Allocatelliglobosispora scoriae: one gene and its partners. The protein of the gene in region 1 interacts with the protein of each later gene in a pairwise test. Links are inferred from orthologs where the notes say so. Each region holds a gene or a part of one and is shown in the gene's direction. Other genes may lie near its edges.

Region 1 (3,225 bases):
TACGCTGCAGACGCTCGACGAGGAGTCGCTGCGGACGGTGTTGCGGCCCAAGGTGACCGGCGCGCTCGTGCTGCACCGGCTCTTCCCGCCCGGCAGCCTCGACTTCCTGGTGCTCTTCTCCTCCAGCGGCCAGCTCCTGGGCCTGCCGGGCCAGGCGAGCTACGCGGCCGGGAACGCCTTCCTCGACGCGCTCGCCGCACATCGGCGGGCGGCCGGGGACACCGGCACGACGAGCTTCGGCTGGACATCGTGGCGCGGGCTGGGCATGTCCACCTCGTCGGCGGTGATCGACGCGGAGCTGGCGGCACGGGGCACCGCCGACATCAGCCTCACCGAGGCGTTCGGCGCCTGGGAGCTGGCCGAGCGCCACGACCTGAGCTACGCCGCGGTGCTGCGGGTCCTCCCGCTGGAGCCCGGCGACCGGCGCCCGCCACTGCTCAGCGAGGTGCCGGCGGATGCACCCACCGGTGCTGTCGTGACCGAATCGGCGTCCTCGCCGTGGCTCGGGCTGGACCCGCACGAGCAGCACGCCTACCTCGCCGGGGAGATCAGCAGCCAGGTCGCGGCCGAGACGAGGCTCGCCGCGGCCGAGGTCGACCCGCGACGGCCCCTGGTCGAGATGGGGATCGACTCGGTCATGACGGTCCGGATCCGGCTCGGGCTGGAGCGGCGCTTCCGGCTGCGGCTGCCCGCGACGCTCTTCTGGGACCGGCCCACGATCGAGGCGATCGCGTCACTCCTCGCGGAGCGGCTCGCCCTCAGCGCGGAGGCCGATCTCGCCGGGCAGGGAGCTTCCCGATGATCATCGACGGCGTGGTGCCCTGGCCGGAGGAGGTCGCCGACGGATACCGGAAGGCGGGCTGCTGGCAGGGCAAGCCGCTCGGCTCGCTCCTGTGGGAGTGGGCGCAGCGGTGGGGGGACCGGGTCGCCGTCGTCGACGGCGAGCACCGGCTCACCTACCTCGACCTGGCGCTGCGCGCCGACAGCCTCGCCGAGCGGTTCGCCGCTCGGGGGCTCGGCCACGGTGACACGGTCCTCGTGCAGCTCCCCAACTGCTGGGAGTTCGTCGCCGTCACGATGGCGTGCTTCCGCATCGGCGTCGTGCCGGTGATGATGCTGCCGCCGCACCGGGAGTACGAGCTGGGCTCCATCGGGACCCATGTCCGGGCGAAGGCGATCATCGTGCCCGACACCTGGAAGGGCTACGACCACCAGGACCTGGCGCACCGGGTCGCGGCGACGCTGCCCGACCCGGCCCTGGTGCTCGTGGTCGGCGACGAGGTGCACGGCGAGAGCATCGACGTGCGGGGGCTCATCGACCACGACGGCGACCCCGGTCCGCGGCGGCGGCTGCTCGACGAGTGGGCACCGGCCGGGTCGGATGTCGCGCTCTTCCTCCTGTCCGGGGGGACCACCGGCGTACCGAAGGTGATCAGCCGGACGCACGACGACTACGCGTACAACATCCGGCGGGTCGTGCGGGCGTGCGACTTCGACCTGGACACGGTCTACCTCGCCGTGCTCCCGGCCGGGCACAACTTCCCGCTCGCCAACCCCGGCATCCTCGGCGCGCTGCACGCCGGGGGCCGGGCGGTCCTGCTCCCCTCGCCCCGGCCGGAGCCCGTCTTCGCCGCGATCGAGGCTGAGCGGGTCACCGCCACGTCGGCGGTCCCGGCCGTGGCGATCACCTGGGCCGAGGCCGCCGCGAACAGCACGCGCGACCTGAGCAGCCTGCAATATGTCCACATCGGAGGATCAACGCTCGCGCCCGAGACCGCCGCGCGCATCGGTCCGGCCCTCAACTGCAAGATCCAGCAGGTGTACGGGATGGCTGAGGGCCTGATCTGCTACACCCGGACCGACGCGCCGGACGAGATCGCCCACTCGACCCAGGGCACCCCGATCAGCCCCCTCGACGAGCTGCTCGTCGTCGGGCCGGACGGCCTGGCGGTGGCCCCCGGCGAGATCGGGGAGCTGCTCACCCGGGGCCCCTACACGCCGCGCGGATATGTCGGCGTTCCGGCCCAGAACAGCGTCTCCTTCACTCCCGACGGCTGGTTCCGCACCGGTGACCTGGTGCGGATCACCGCCGAGGGCAACGTCGTCGTCAGCGGCCGGGTGAAGGACCTGATCAACCGAGGTGGCGAGAAGATCTCGGCCGGCGAGATCGAGACCCTGGTCCAGGAGCTGCCCGAGGTGGCGGAGGTGGCCGCGGTGCCGCTGCCCGATCCGATCGTCGGCGAGCGGGTCTGCGTCTTCGTCAGCCTGCACCCCGGCCGAGAGCTGACGCTGGCCGGAGTCGCCGCCGCCCTCACCGACCGGGGCGTGGCGGCATTCAAGATCCCGGAACGCCTGGAGGTACTGCCCGACCTCCCGCACACCCCCATCGGCAAGCCCGACAAGAAGGTGCTGAGCCTGCTGCTGACCGGAGGTGAGGGTCCGGCGGCAGCCCCCGGGTCGCCCTAACCGGCCGACCCCCGGAGGGCCGCCGCCGCTCTACCGCCGGCGGCCCTCCGCCCACTCCCTTCCCTCTCCATCTCCATATTCGCGTTGATCAAGGGAAGACTCACCATCCCGGGTGTCCGGTATGCGGCGAGTCTTCCCTTGATCAACGCGAATATGGAGGGGCTAACCGCGGGCGGTGAGGACTTTCGTCAGGAGACTTATGAACTCCTCGGGGTGGGTGACGTAACCTACGTGGCCGCCGGGGAAGTCCAGGATCTCGGTGCCCACCCACTCGGCCAGGACCTGGTTGGGCCAGTACGGGAAGTCGCCGCGCGAGGTGGTGCCACCGGCGAGGACGAGCTTCTCCGCCGCCGCGCACAACCGTTCCCGGTCGGGCAGGTAGGCGGGGTAGGTCCGGATCTCGTGCTCGAACCAGAACGGCTGGTTGCCACGGATCCGCTCCAGCATCTCGGCGAGCTGGTGCGGCGACTGCGCGGTGTTCTCCGGCGCCTTCGTCGGGGTGCCCATCCCCATCTTGTTGCGGAACATCTGCCGCCCCGCCTCGATCCCGGCGGCCCGGTAGACGATGTAGAGGTCCTCGTAGAAGCGCAGCCACTCCTGCGCGTCGGGCAGGATCGAGGCGAGCGGCGGCTCGTGCGCGATGAGCGTACGCAGCCGCTGCGGCGCCCGTTCCAGCATCGCCAGCGCGACGATCGCCCCGGAGCTGCTGCCGAAGGCGTGCGCCGTCGCCGCGCCCACGTGGTCGAGGAGCCGGACGGC
Region 2 (3,221 bases), on another replicon or contig:
GCGCGAGGCCTACGAAGGCTGGGACGACGGGCTGCGCGACCTGCTGTCCCAGGCCGACGAGGTGAGCCGGTGGGCGCTGCACGATCGCGACCCGATCATCGGCTGGACCCACGGCACCGCCACGCTGATCGGCGACGCGGCGCATCCGATGCTGCCGTTCGTCGCGCAGGGCGCCAACCAGGCCGTCGAGGACGCCTATGTCCTCGCGGGCTGCCTGGCGCAGGCGCCGGTCCCGGAGGCGCTGCGCCGCTACGAGCGGTTGCGCCGCCCGCGTACCGACGAGGTCCAGGAGATCTCCCGGCGCAACGCGACCGCGCTGCACGACGGCTCGCGCCCCGATCCCGCCCAGCAGCAGCGCCAGCAACGGTGGCTGTTCGGCTACGACCCAGAGGAAGGCTGAGCTCCATGCATACACAGATCGCCCTGGTCACTGGCGCCGCATCCGGCATCGGTGCGGCGGTGGCCGCGGAGTTGGCCCAGCAGGGCGTGGTGGTCGCGGCCGCGGACACCAACGAGTCCGCGCTGGCCGAGCAGGTCGAAAAGATCACCAGCAACGGGTACGCCGCACGCGCGTACTCGATCGACGTCCGAGATCCGGTCGCCGTCCACGAGGCGATAAACGCCATCGAACGAGACCTCGGCCCGATCGGCATCCTGGTCAACGTGGCCGGCGTTTTGCGTACCGCGCCGATCCTGGAGCTGACCGACGACGACTGGCAGACGGTCTTCTCGGTCAACACCGTCGGCGTCTTCAACATCAGTCAGGCGGTCGCCCGGGGCATGGTCGCCCGCCGTTCCGGCTGCGTGGTGACGGTCGGGTCCAACTCCGCCGCCGTGCCCCGGATGCACATGGCGGCCTACTGCGCAGCGAAGGCGGCCTCCACCATGTTCACCAAGTGCCTCGGTCTGGAGCTGGCCGAGTACGGCATCCGCTGCAACATCGTCGCGCCGGGCTCCACGGACACGCCGATGCTGCGCTCGATGTGGGCCGACGGCTACGGCCGCCAGTCGGTGCTCGACGGCGCCGCCGACCGCTACCGCATCGGCATCCCGCTGCGCAAGCTGGCCGAGCCCGCCGACGTGGCGCACGCGGTGGCGTTCCTCGCCTCCGACCAGGCCAGCCACATCACGATGCACGAGCTGTGCGTCGACGGCGGCGCGGCGCTGGGGGCATGACGATGGGAACACTGCCGATCGATGTCTACCCGATGCCGACCGAGAGCGAGCTGCCCGCCAGCACACCACAGTGGAAGCCGGACCCGCGGCGGGCGGCCCTGCTCGTGCACGACATGCAGCAGTATTTCGTGGACATGTTCCCCGCCGGGCAGTCACCCGTGACGGAGCTGGTCGCCAACGCGGCCCGGCTGCGTGCTGCGGCGGCGGATCTCGGGCTGCCGGTGTTCTATACCGCGCAGCCCGGCCGGATGAGCAGGGCCGACCGGGGCCTGCTGCTCGACGTCTGGGGCGAGGGGATGGAGGGCACCCCGCAGCAGCGCCAGATCGTGCCGGAGCTCTCGCCGCGCGACGGCGATGTGGTGCTCACCAAGTGGCGCTACAGCGCCTACCTGCGGACGGATTTCGCCGAGCGGCTCGCCGCCACCGGTCGTGACCAGCTGATCGTCTGCGGTGTCTACGGGCATGTCGGCATCCTCATGACGGCCTGCGACGCGTTCTGCCGCGATGTGGAGGTGTTCCTCGCCGCCGACGCGATCGGGGACTTCACGGCGGCGCACCATCGCTCGACTTTGGACTACGTCGCCGCTCGCTGCGGCGTGGTCGCCTCCACCCGCCAGTTGCTGGAGGCCATTTCAGCACCGTAGGCGGATGGTGGCAGTCGAGAGGGATGCCTGGCCGCCGACCAGCGGCCAGGCATGTCCTTCTCAGTCCGTCTCGCCGCGGCGCGATCGTGGCAGCAGGCGGGCGAGCTCGACCCGCGAGCGTACGTTGAGCTGGCGGAAGATCTGCCGCAGGTGATAGTTGACCGTATGATGAGATAGATAGACCTGTTTAGATACTTGCTGGTTGGTCATGCCCTGGGCGACGAGTTCGGCGATCTCCTGCTCGATCATGCTCAGCCCGTCCCAGCCGTCAGGCTGCGGTGCCGGGTGCCGGCGGGCGACCCGGAGGCTGTGCAGGACCGGCTGCGGGATGCCCTCGACGATCTCCCGCCAGATGTCGTCGTCGCAGAAGGCGAAGTCGTTGCCGTGGGCCGTGATGGCACCCAGCGCCAGTGCCTCGTCCATCACCGGCAGCAGCGCCGCCACAGGTTGATGAAGCAGATCGGCCACGTCGTGCAGAGCGAACGTCCGGCCGATGGCAGCAGCGACCCGCAGCACGTGATGGCAGTCGGTCGAATACTCGATTTCGGTGCTCATGAAGCCTCCCCCGATCGTTGTTCATCGTCCTCAGGTGACGATGCCGCAGACTATGTCCAGCAGCGCCTCCTCGGTGACCTCGCCAGGATCGCCGTGCCAGGCCACGTGCTGGTCGGGCCGGATCAGGGTCAGCGGTGCGCCGATCACCTTCCGGCAGCCGTCGTCGTCGACGGTCACGTGTCGGATCGGCACGCCGCGCCGTTGCGCGGCCGCCACGAGGGCTGCCCCCGCCGCGTCCGGCGTCTGGTCCAGCACCGCGAAACCGGCCCCCAGCCGGTCGAACAGGTGCTCACCATCGCCGAGGAACAGGCCGGGCACGCGCATCCCCGGCCAGACCTCCGGCGTGACCCTCCGCCAGTCCCACGCCGGCTCCGGCCCGCCGTCCGGCACGACGATCGGCGAGGTGTAGCGGGCGCCGAAGTGGATGCCCAGGTTGTCGATCTGGTAGGCGTCCTGGTCGAGGAACCCGGCGAGCTGCGCGCGGGTCGCGCCCACGGCCGCCAGCGCGGGGAAGCGCCGCCACACCTCCAGCAGGTTGAAGGAGAGCTCCCGGTTGATCAGTGCCACCGGCCGCCGCTCCGTCTCGTACGCCGTGAGCAGCCCCGCGCCGCCCCACCCCTGGACCACGCCGGCGAGCTTCCAGGCGAGGTCGACGGCGTCGGCGAGACCGGTGTTCGCCCCGTGTCCGCCGGTCGGGTAGAACTGGTGGGCCGCGTCCCCGGCGAGGATGACCCGTCCGCTGCGGTAGGTGGTCGCGACGCCGAGCCGGCCCTCCCAGTGCGCGACCGCCATGACCTCGTCGAACCGGATCGGGGCGCCGAGGCGCTGCTGCACGACGGCGAGCGG
Region 3 (2,983 bases), on another replicon or contig:
CGGGCTGACCCTCGCCGTGGCCCTGCAGCGGCGGGGCCTGAGCTATCACGTCTTCGAGCAGGCGCCCCGGTTCGGGGAGGTGGGCGCGGGCATCCAGCTCGCCCCGAACGCGACCCGGCTGCTCTACCGCCTGGGCCTCGGCGACGCGCTCGACGCGGTCGCCGTCCGGCCGCACGCCATCGAGCTGCGCGACGGGCGCACCGGCACGGTGATGGCGCGCACCGAACTCGGTGAGCGCTGCGTCGCCGAGTACGGCGCGCCCTACCTCGCCGTGCACCGCGCCGACCTGCATCAGATCCTGGCGGGTGCGGTGGATCCGGCCGCCGTCACGCTGGGCGTGCGGTGCACGGGGATCGACCAGGACGGCGAGGTGGTCACGGCGGCGTTCGACAACGGCCGCCGGGACCGGTTCGCCGTCCTGGCCGGCGCCGACGGCGTGCGGTCGGCGGTGCGGTCCACCTTCCTGCACGACGCGCCCCGCTACAGCGGGCACACGATCTTCCGCGGTCTCATCCCGGCCGAGCGCCTGCCGCAGCTCGCGGCGGAGCCCCGGATCGTGCTGTGGCTCGGTCCCGGCCAGCACGCCGTGGCCTATCCGGTGGCGGGCGGCAAGCTGATCAGCTTCGGCGCCACCATGCCCGAGGCCGAGTGGGGCGCCGAGTCGTGGTCCGAGCCGGGCTCGCTGTCCGGGCTGCGCGAGGCCTACGAAGGCTGGGACGACGGGCTGCGCGACCTGCTGTCCCAGGCCGACGAGGTGAGCCGGTGGGCGCTGCACGATCGCGACCCGATCATCGGCTGGACCCACGGCACCGCCACGCTGATCGGCGACGCGGCGCATCCGATGCTGCCGTTCGTCGCGCAGGGCGCCAACCAGGCCGTCGAGGACGCCTATGTCCTCGCGGGCTGCCTGGCGCAGGCGCCGGTCCCGGAGGCGCTGCGCCGCTACGAGCGGTTGCGCCGCCCGCGTACCGACGAGGTCCAGGAGATCTCCCGGCGCAACGCGACCGCGCTGCACGACGGCTCGCGCCCCGATCCCGCCCAGCAGCAGCGCCAGCAACGGTGGCTGTTCGGCTACGACCCAGAGGAAGGCTGAGCTCCATGCATACACAGATCGCCCTGGTCACTGGCGCCGCATCCGGCATCGGTGCGGCGGTGGCCGCGGAGTTGGCCCAGCAGGGCGTGGTGGTCGCGGCCGCGGACACCAACGAGTCCGCGCTGGCCGAGCAGGTCGAAAAGATCACCAGCAACGGGTACGCCGCACGCGCGTACTCGATCGACGTCCGAGATCCGGTCGCCGTCCACGAGGCGATAAACGCCATCGAACGAGACCTCGGCCCGATCGGCATCCTGGTCAACGTGGCCGGCGTTTTGCGTACCGCGCCGATCCTGGAGCTGACCGACGACGACTGGCAGACGGTCTTCTCGGTCAACACCGTCGGCGTCTTCAACATCAGTCAGGCGGTCGCCCGGGGCATGGTCGCCCGCCGTTCCGGCTGCGTGGTGACGGTCGGGTCCAACTCCGCCGCCGTGCCCCGGATGCACATGGCGGCCTACTGCGCAGCGAAGGCGGCCTCCACCATGTTCACCAAGTGCCTCGGTCTGGAGCTGGCCGAGTACGGCATCCGCTGCAACATCGTCGCGCCGGGCTCCACGGACACGCCGATGCTGCGCTCGATGTGGGCCGACGGCTACGGCCGCCAGTCGGTGCTCGACGGCGCCGCCGACCGCTACCGCATCGGCATCCCGCTGCGCAAGCTGGCCGAGCCCGCCGACGTGGCGCACGCGGTGGCGTTCCTCGCCTCCGACCAGGCCAGCCACATCACGATGCACGAGCTGTGCGTCGACGGCGGCGCGGCGCTGGGGGCATGACGATGGGAACACTGCCGATCGATGTCTACCCGATGCCGACCGAGAGCGAGCTGCCCGCCAGCACACCACAGTGGAAGCCGGACCCGCGGCGGGCGGCCCTGCTCGTGCACGACATGCAGCAGTATTTCGTGGACATGTTCCCCGCCGGGCAGTCACCCGTGACGGAGCTGGTCGCCAACGCGGCCCGGCTGCGTGCTGCGGCGGCGGATCTCGGGCTGCCGGTGTTCTATACCGCGCAGCCCGGCCGGATGAGCAGGGCCGACCGGGGCCTGCTGCTCGACGTCTGGGGCGAGGGGATGGAGGGCACCCCGCAGCAGCGCCAGATCGTGCCGGAGCTCTCGCCGCGCGACGGCGATGTGGTGCTCACCAAGTGGCGCTACAGCGCCTACCTGCGGACGGATTTCGCCGAGCGGCTCGCCGCCACCGGTCGTGACCAGCTGATCGTCTGCGGTGTCTACGGGCATGTCGGCATCCTCATGACGGCCTGCGACGCGTTCTGCCGCGATGTGGAGGTGTTCCTCGCCGCCGACGCGATCGGGGACTTCACGGCGGCGCACCATCGCTCGACTTTGGACTACGTCGCCGCTCGCTGCGGCGTGGTCGCCTCCACCCGCCAGTTGCTGGAGGCCATTTCAGCACCGTAGGCGGATGGTGGCAGTCGAGAGGGATGCCTGGCCGCCGACCAGCGGCCAGGCATGTCCTTCTCAGTCCGTCTCGCCGCGGCGCGATCGTGGCAGCAGGCGGGCGAGCTCGACCCGCGAGCGTACGTTGAGCTGGCGGAAGATCTGCCGCAGGTGATAGTTGACCGTATGATGAGATAGATAGACCTGTTTAGATACTTGCTGGTTGGTCATGCCCTGGGCGACGAGTTCGGCGATCTCCTGCTCGATCATGCTCAGCCCGTCCCAGCCGTCAGGCTGCGGTGCCGGGTGCCGGCGGGCGACCCGGAGGCTGTGCAGGACCGGCTGCGGGATGCCCTCGACGATCTCCCGCCAGATGTCGTCGTCGCAGAAGGCGAAGTCGTTGCCGTGGGCCGTGATGGCACCCAGCGCCAGTGCCTCGTCCATCACCGGCAGCAGCGCCGCCACAGGTTGATGAAGCAGATCGGCCACGT

The links.
Region 2: the proteins of F4553_RS16890 (region 1) and F4553_RS34870 interact in binary tests that used the Escherichia coli proteins (3 or more experiments, as listed by UniProt). The link is inferred for Allocatelliglobosispora scoriae from one-to-one orthologs.
Region 3: the proteins of F4553_RS16890 (region 1) and F4553_RS34865 interact in binary tests that used the Escherichia coli proteins (3 or more experiments, as listed by UniProt). The link is inferred for Allocatelliglobosispora scoriae from one-to-one orthologs.

Annotation. Positions count from the first base shown.
Region 1 is NZ_JACHMN010000002.1:2,516,739-2,519,963, forward strand. What follows is about bases 133-3,132. They hold F4553_RS16890 ((2,3-dihydroxybenzoyl)adenylate synthase), read left to right. Parts: upstream 133-798; coding sequence 799-2,466; downstream 2,467-3,132. Other genes in these bases: F4553_RS16885 (type I polyketide synthase), read left to right, coding at 133-802; F4553_RS16895 (alpha/beta hydrolase), read right to left, coding at 2,629-3,132. Outside these bases: more of F4553_RS16885, read left to right, coding at 1-132; more of F4553_RS16895, read right to left, coding at 3,133-3,225. UniProt on the Escherichia coli protein: Involved in the biosynthesis of the siderophore enterobactin (enterochelin), which is a macrocyclic trimeric lactone of N-(2,3-dihydroxybenzoyl)-serine.
Region 2 is NZ_JACHMN010000003.1:1,932,779-1,935,999, forward strand. Bases 1-2,996 are described here. They hold F4553_RS34870 (isochorismatase family protein), read left to right. Parts: upstream 1-1,172; coding sequence 1,173-1,820; downstream 1,821-2,996. Other genes in these bases: F4553_RS34860 (FAD-dependent monooxygenase), read left to right, coding at 1-400; F4553_RS34865 (2,3-dihydro-2,3-dihydroxybenzoate dehydrogenase), read left to right, coding at 406-1,176; F4553_RS40355 (helix-turn-helix transcriptional regulator), read right to left, coding at 1,881-2,375; F4553_RS34880 (FAD-dependent monooxygenase), read right to left, coding at 2,406-2,996. Also shown: more of F4553_RS34880, read right to left, coding at 2,997-3,221. UniProt on the Escherichia coli protein: Involved in the biosynthesis of the siderophore enterobactin (enterochelin), which is a macrocyclic trimeric lactone of N-(2,3-dihydroxybenzoyl)-serine.
Region 3 is NZ_JACHMN010000003.1:1,932,086-1,935,068, forward strand. It holds F4553_RS34865 (2,3-dihydro-2,3-dihydroxybenzoate dehydrogenase), read left to right. Parts: upstream 1-1,098; coding sequence 1,099-1,869; downstream 1,870-2,983. Other genes in the region: F4553_RS34860 (FAD-dependent monooxygenase), read left to right, coding at 1-1,093; F4553_RS34870 (isochorismatase family protein), read left to right, coding at 1,866-2,513; F4553_RS40355 (helix-turn-helix transcriptional regulator), read right to left, coding at 2,574-2,983. UniProt on the Escherichia coli protein: Involved in the biosynthesis of the siderophore enterobactin (enterochelin), which is a macrocyclic trimeric lactone of N-(2,3-dihydroxybenzoyl)-serine.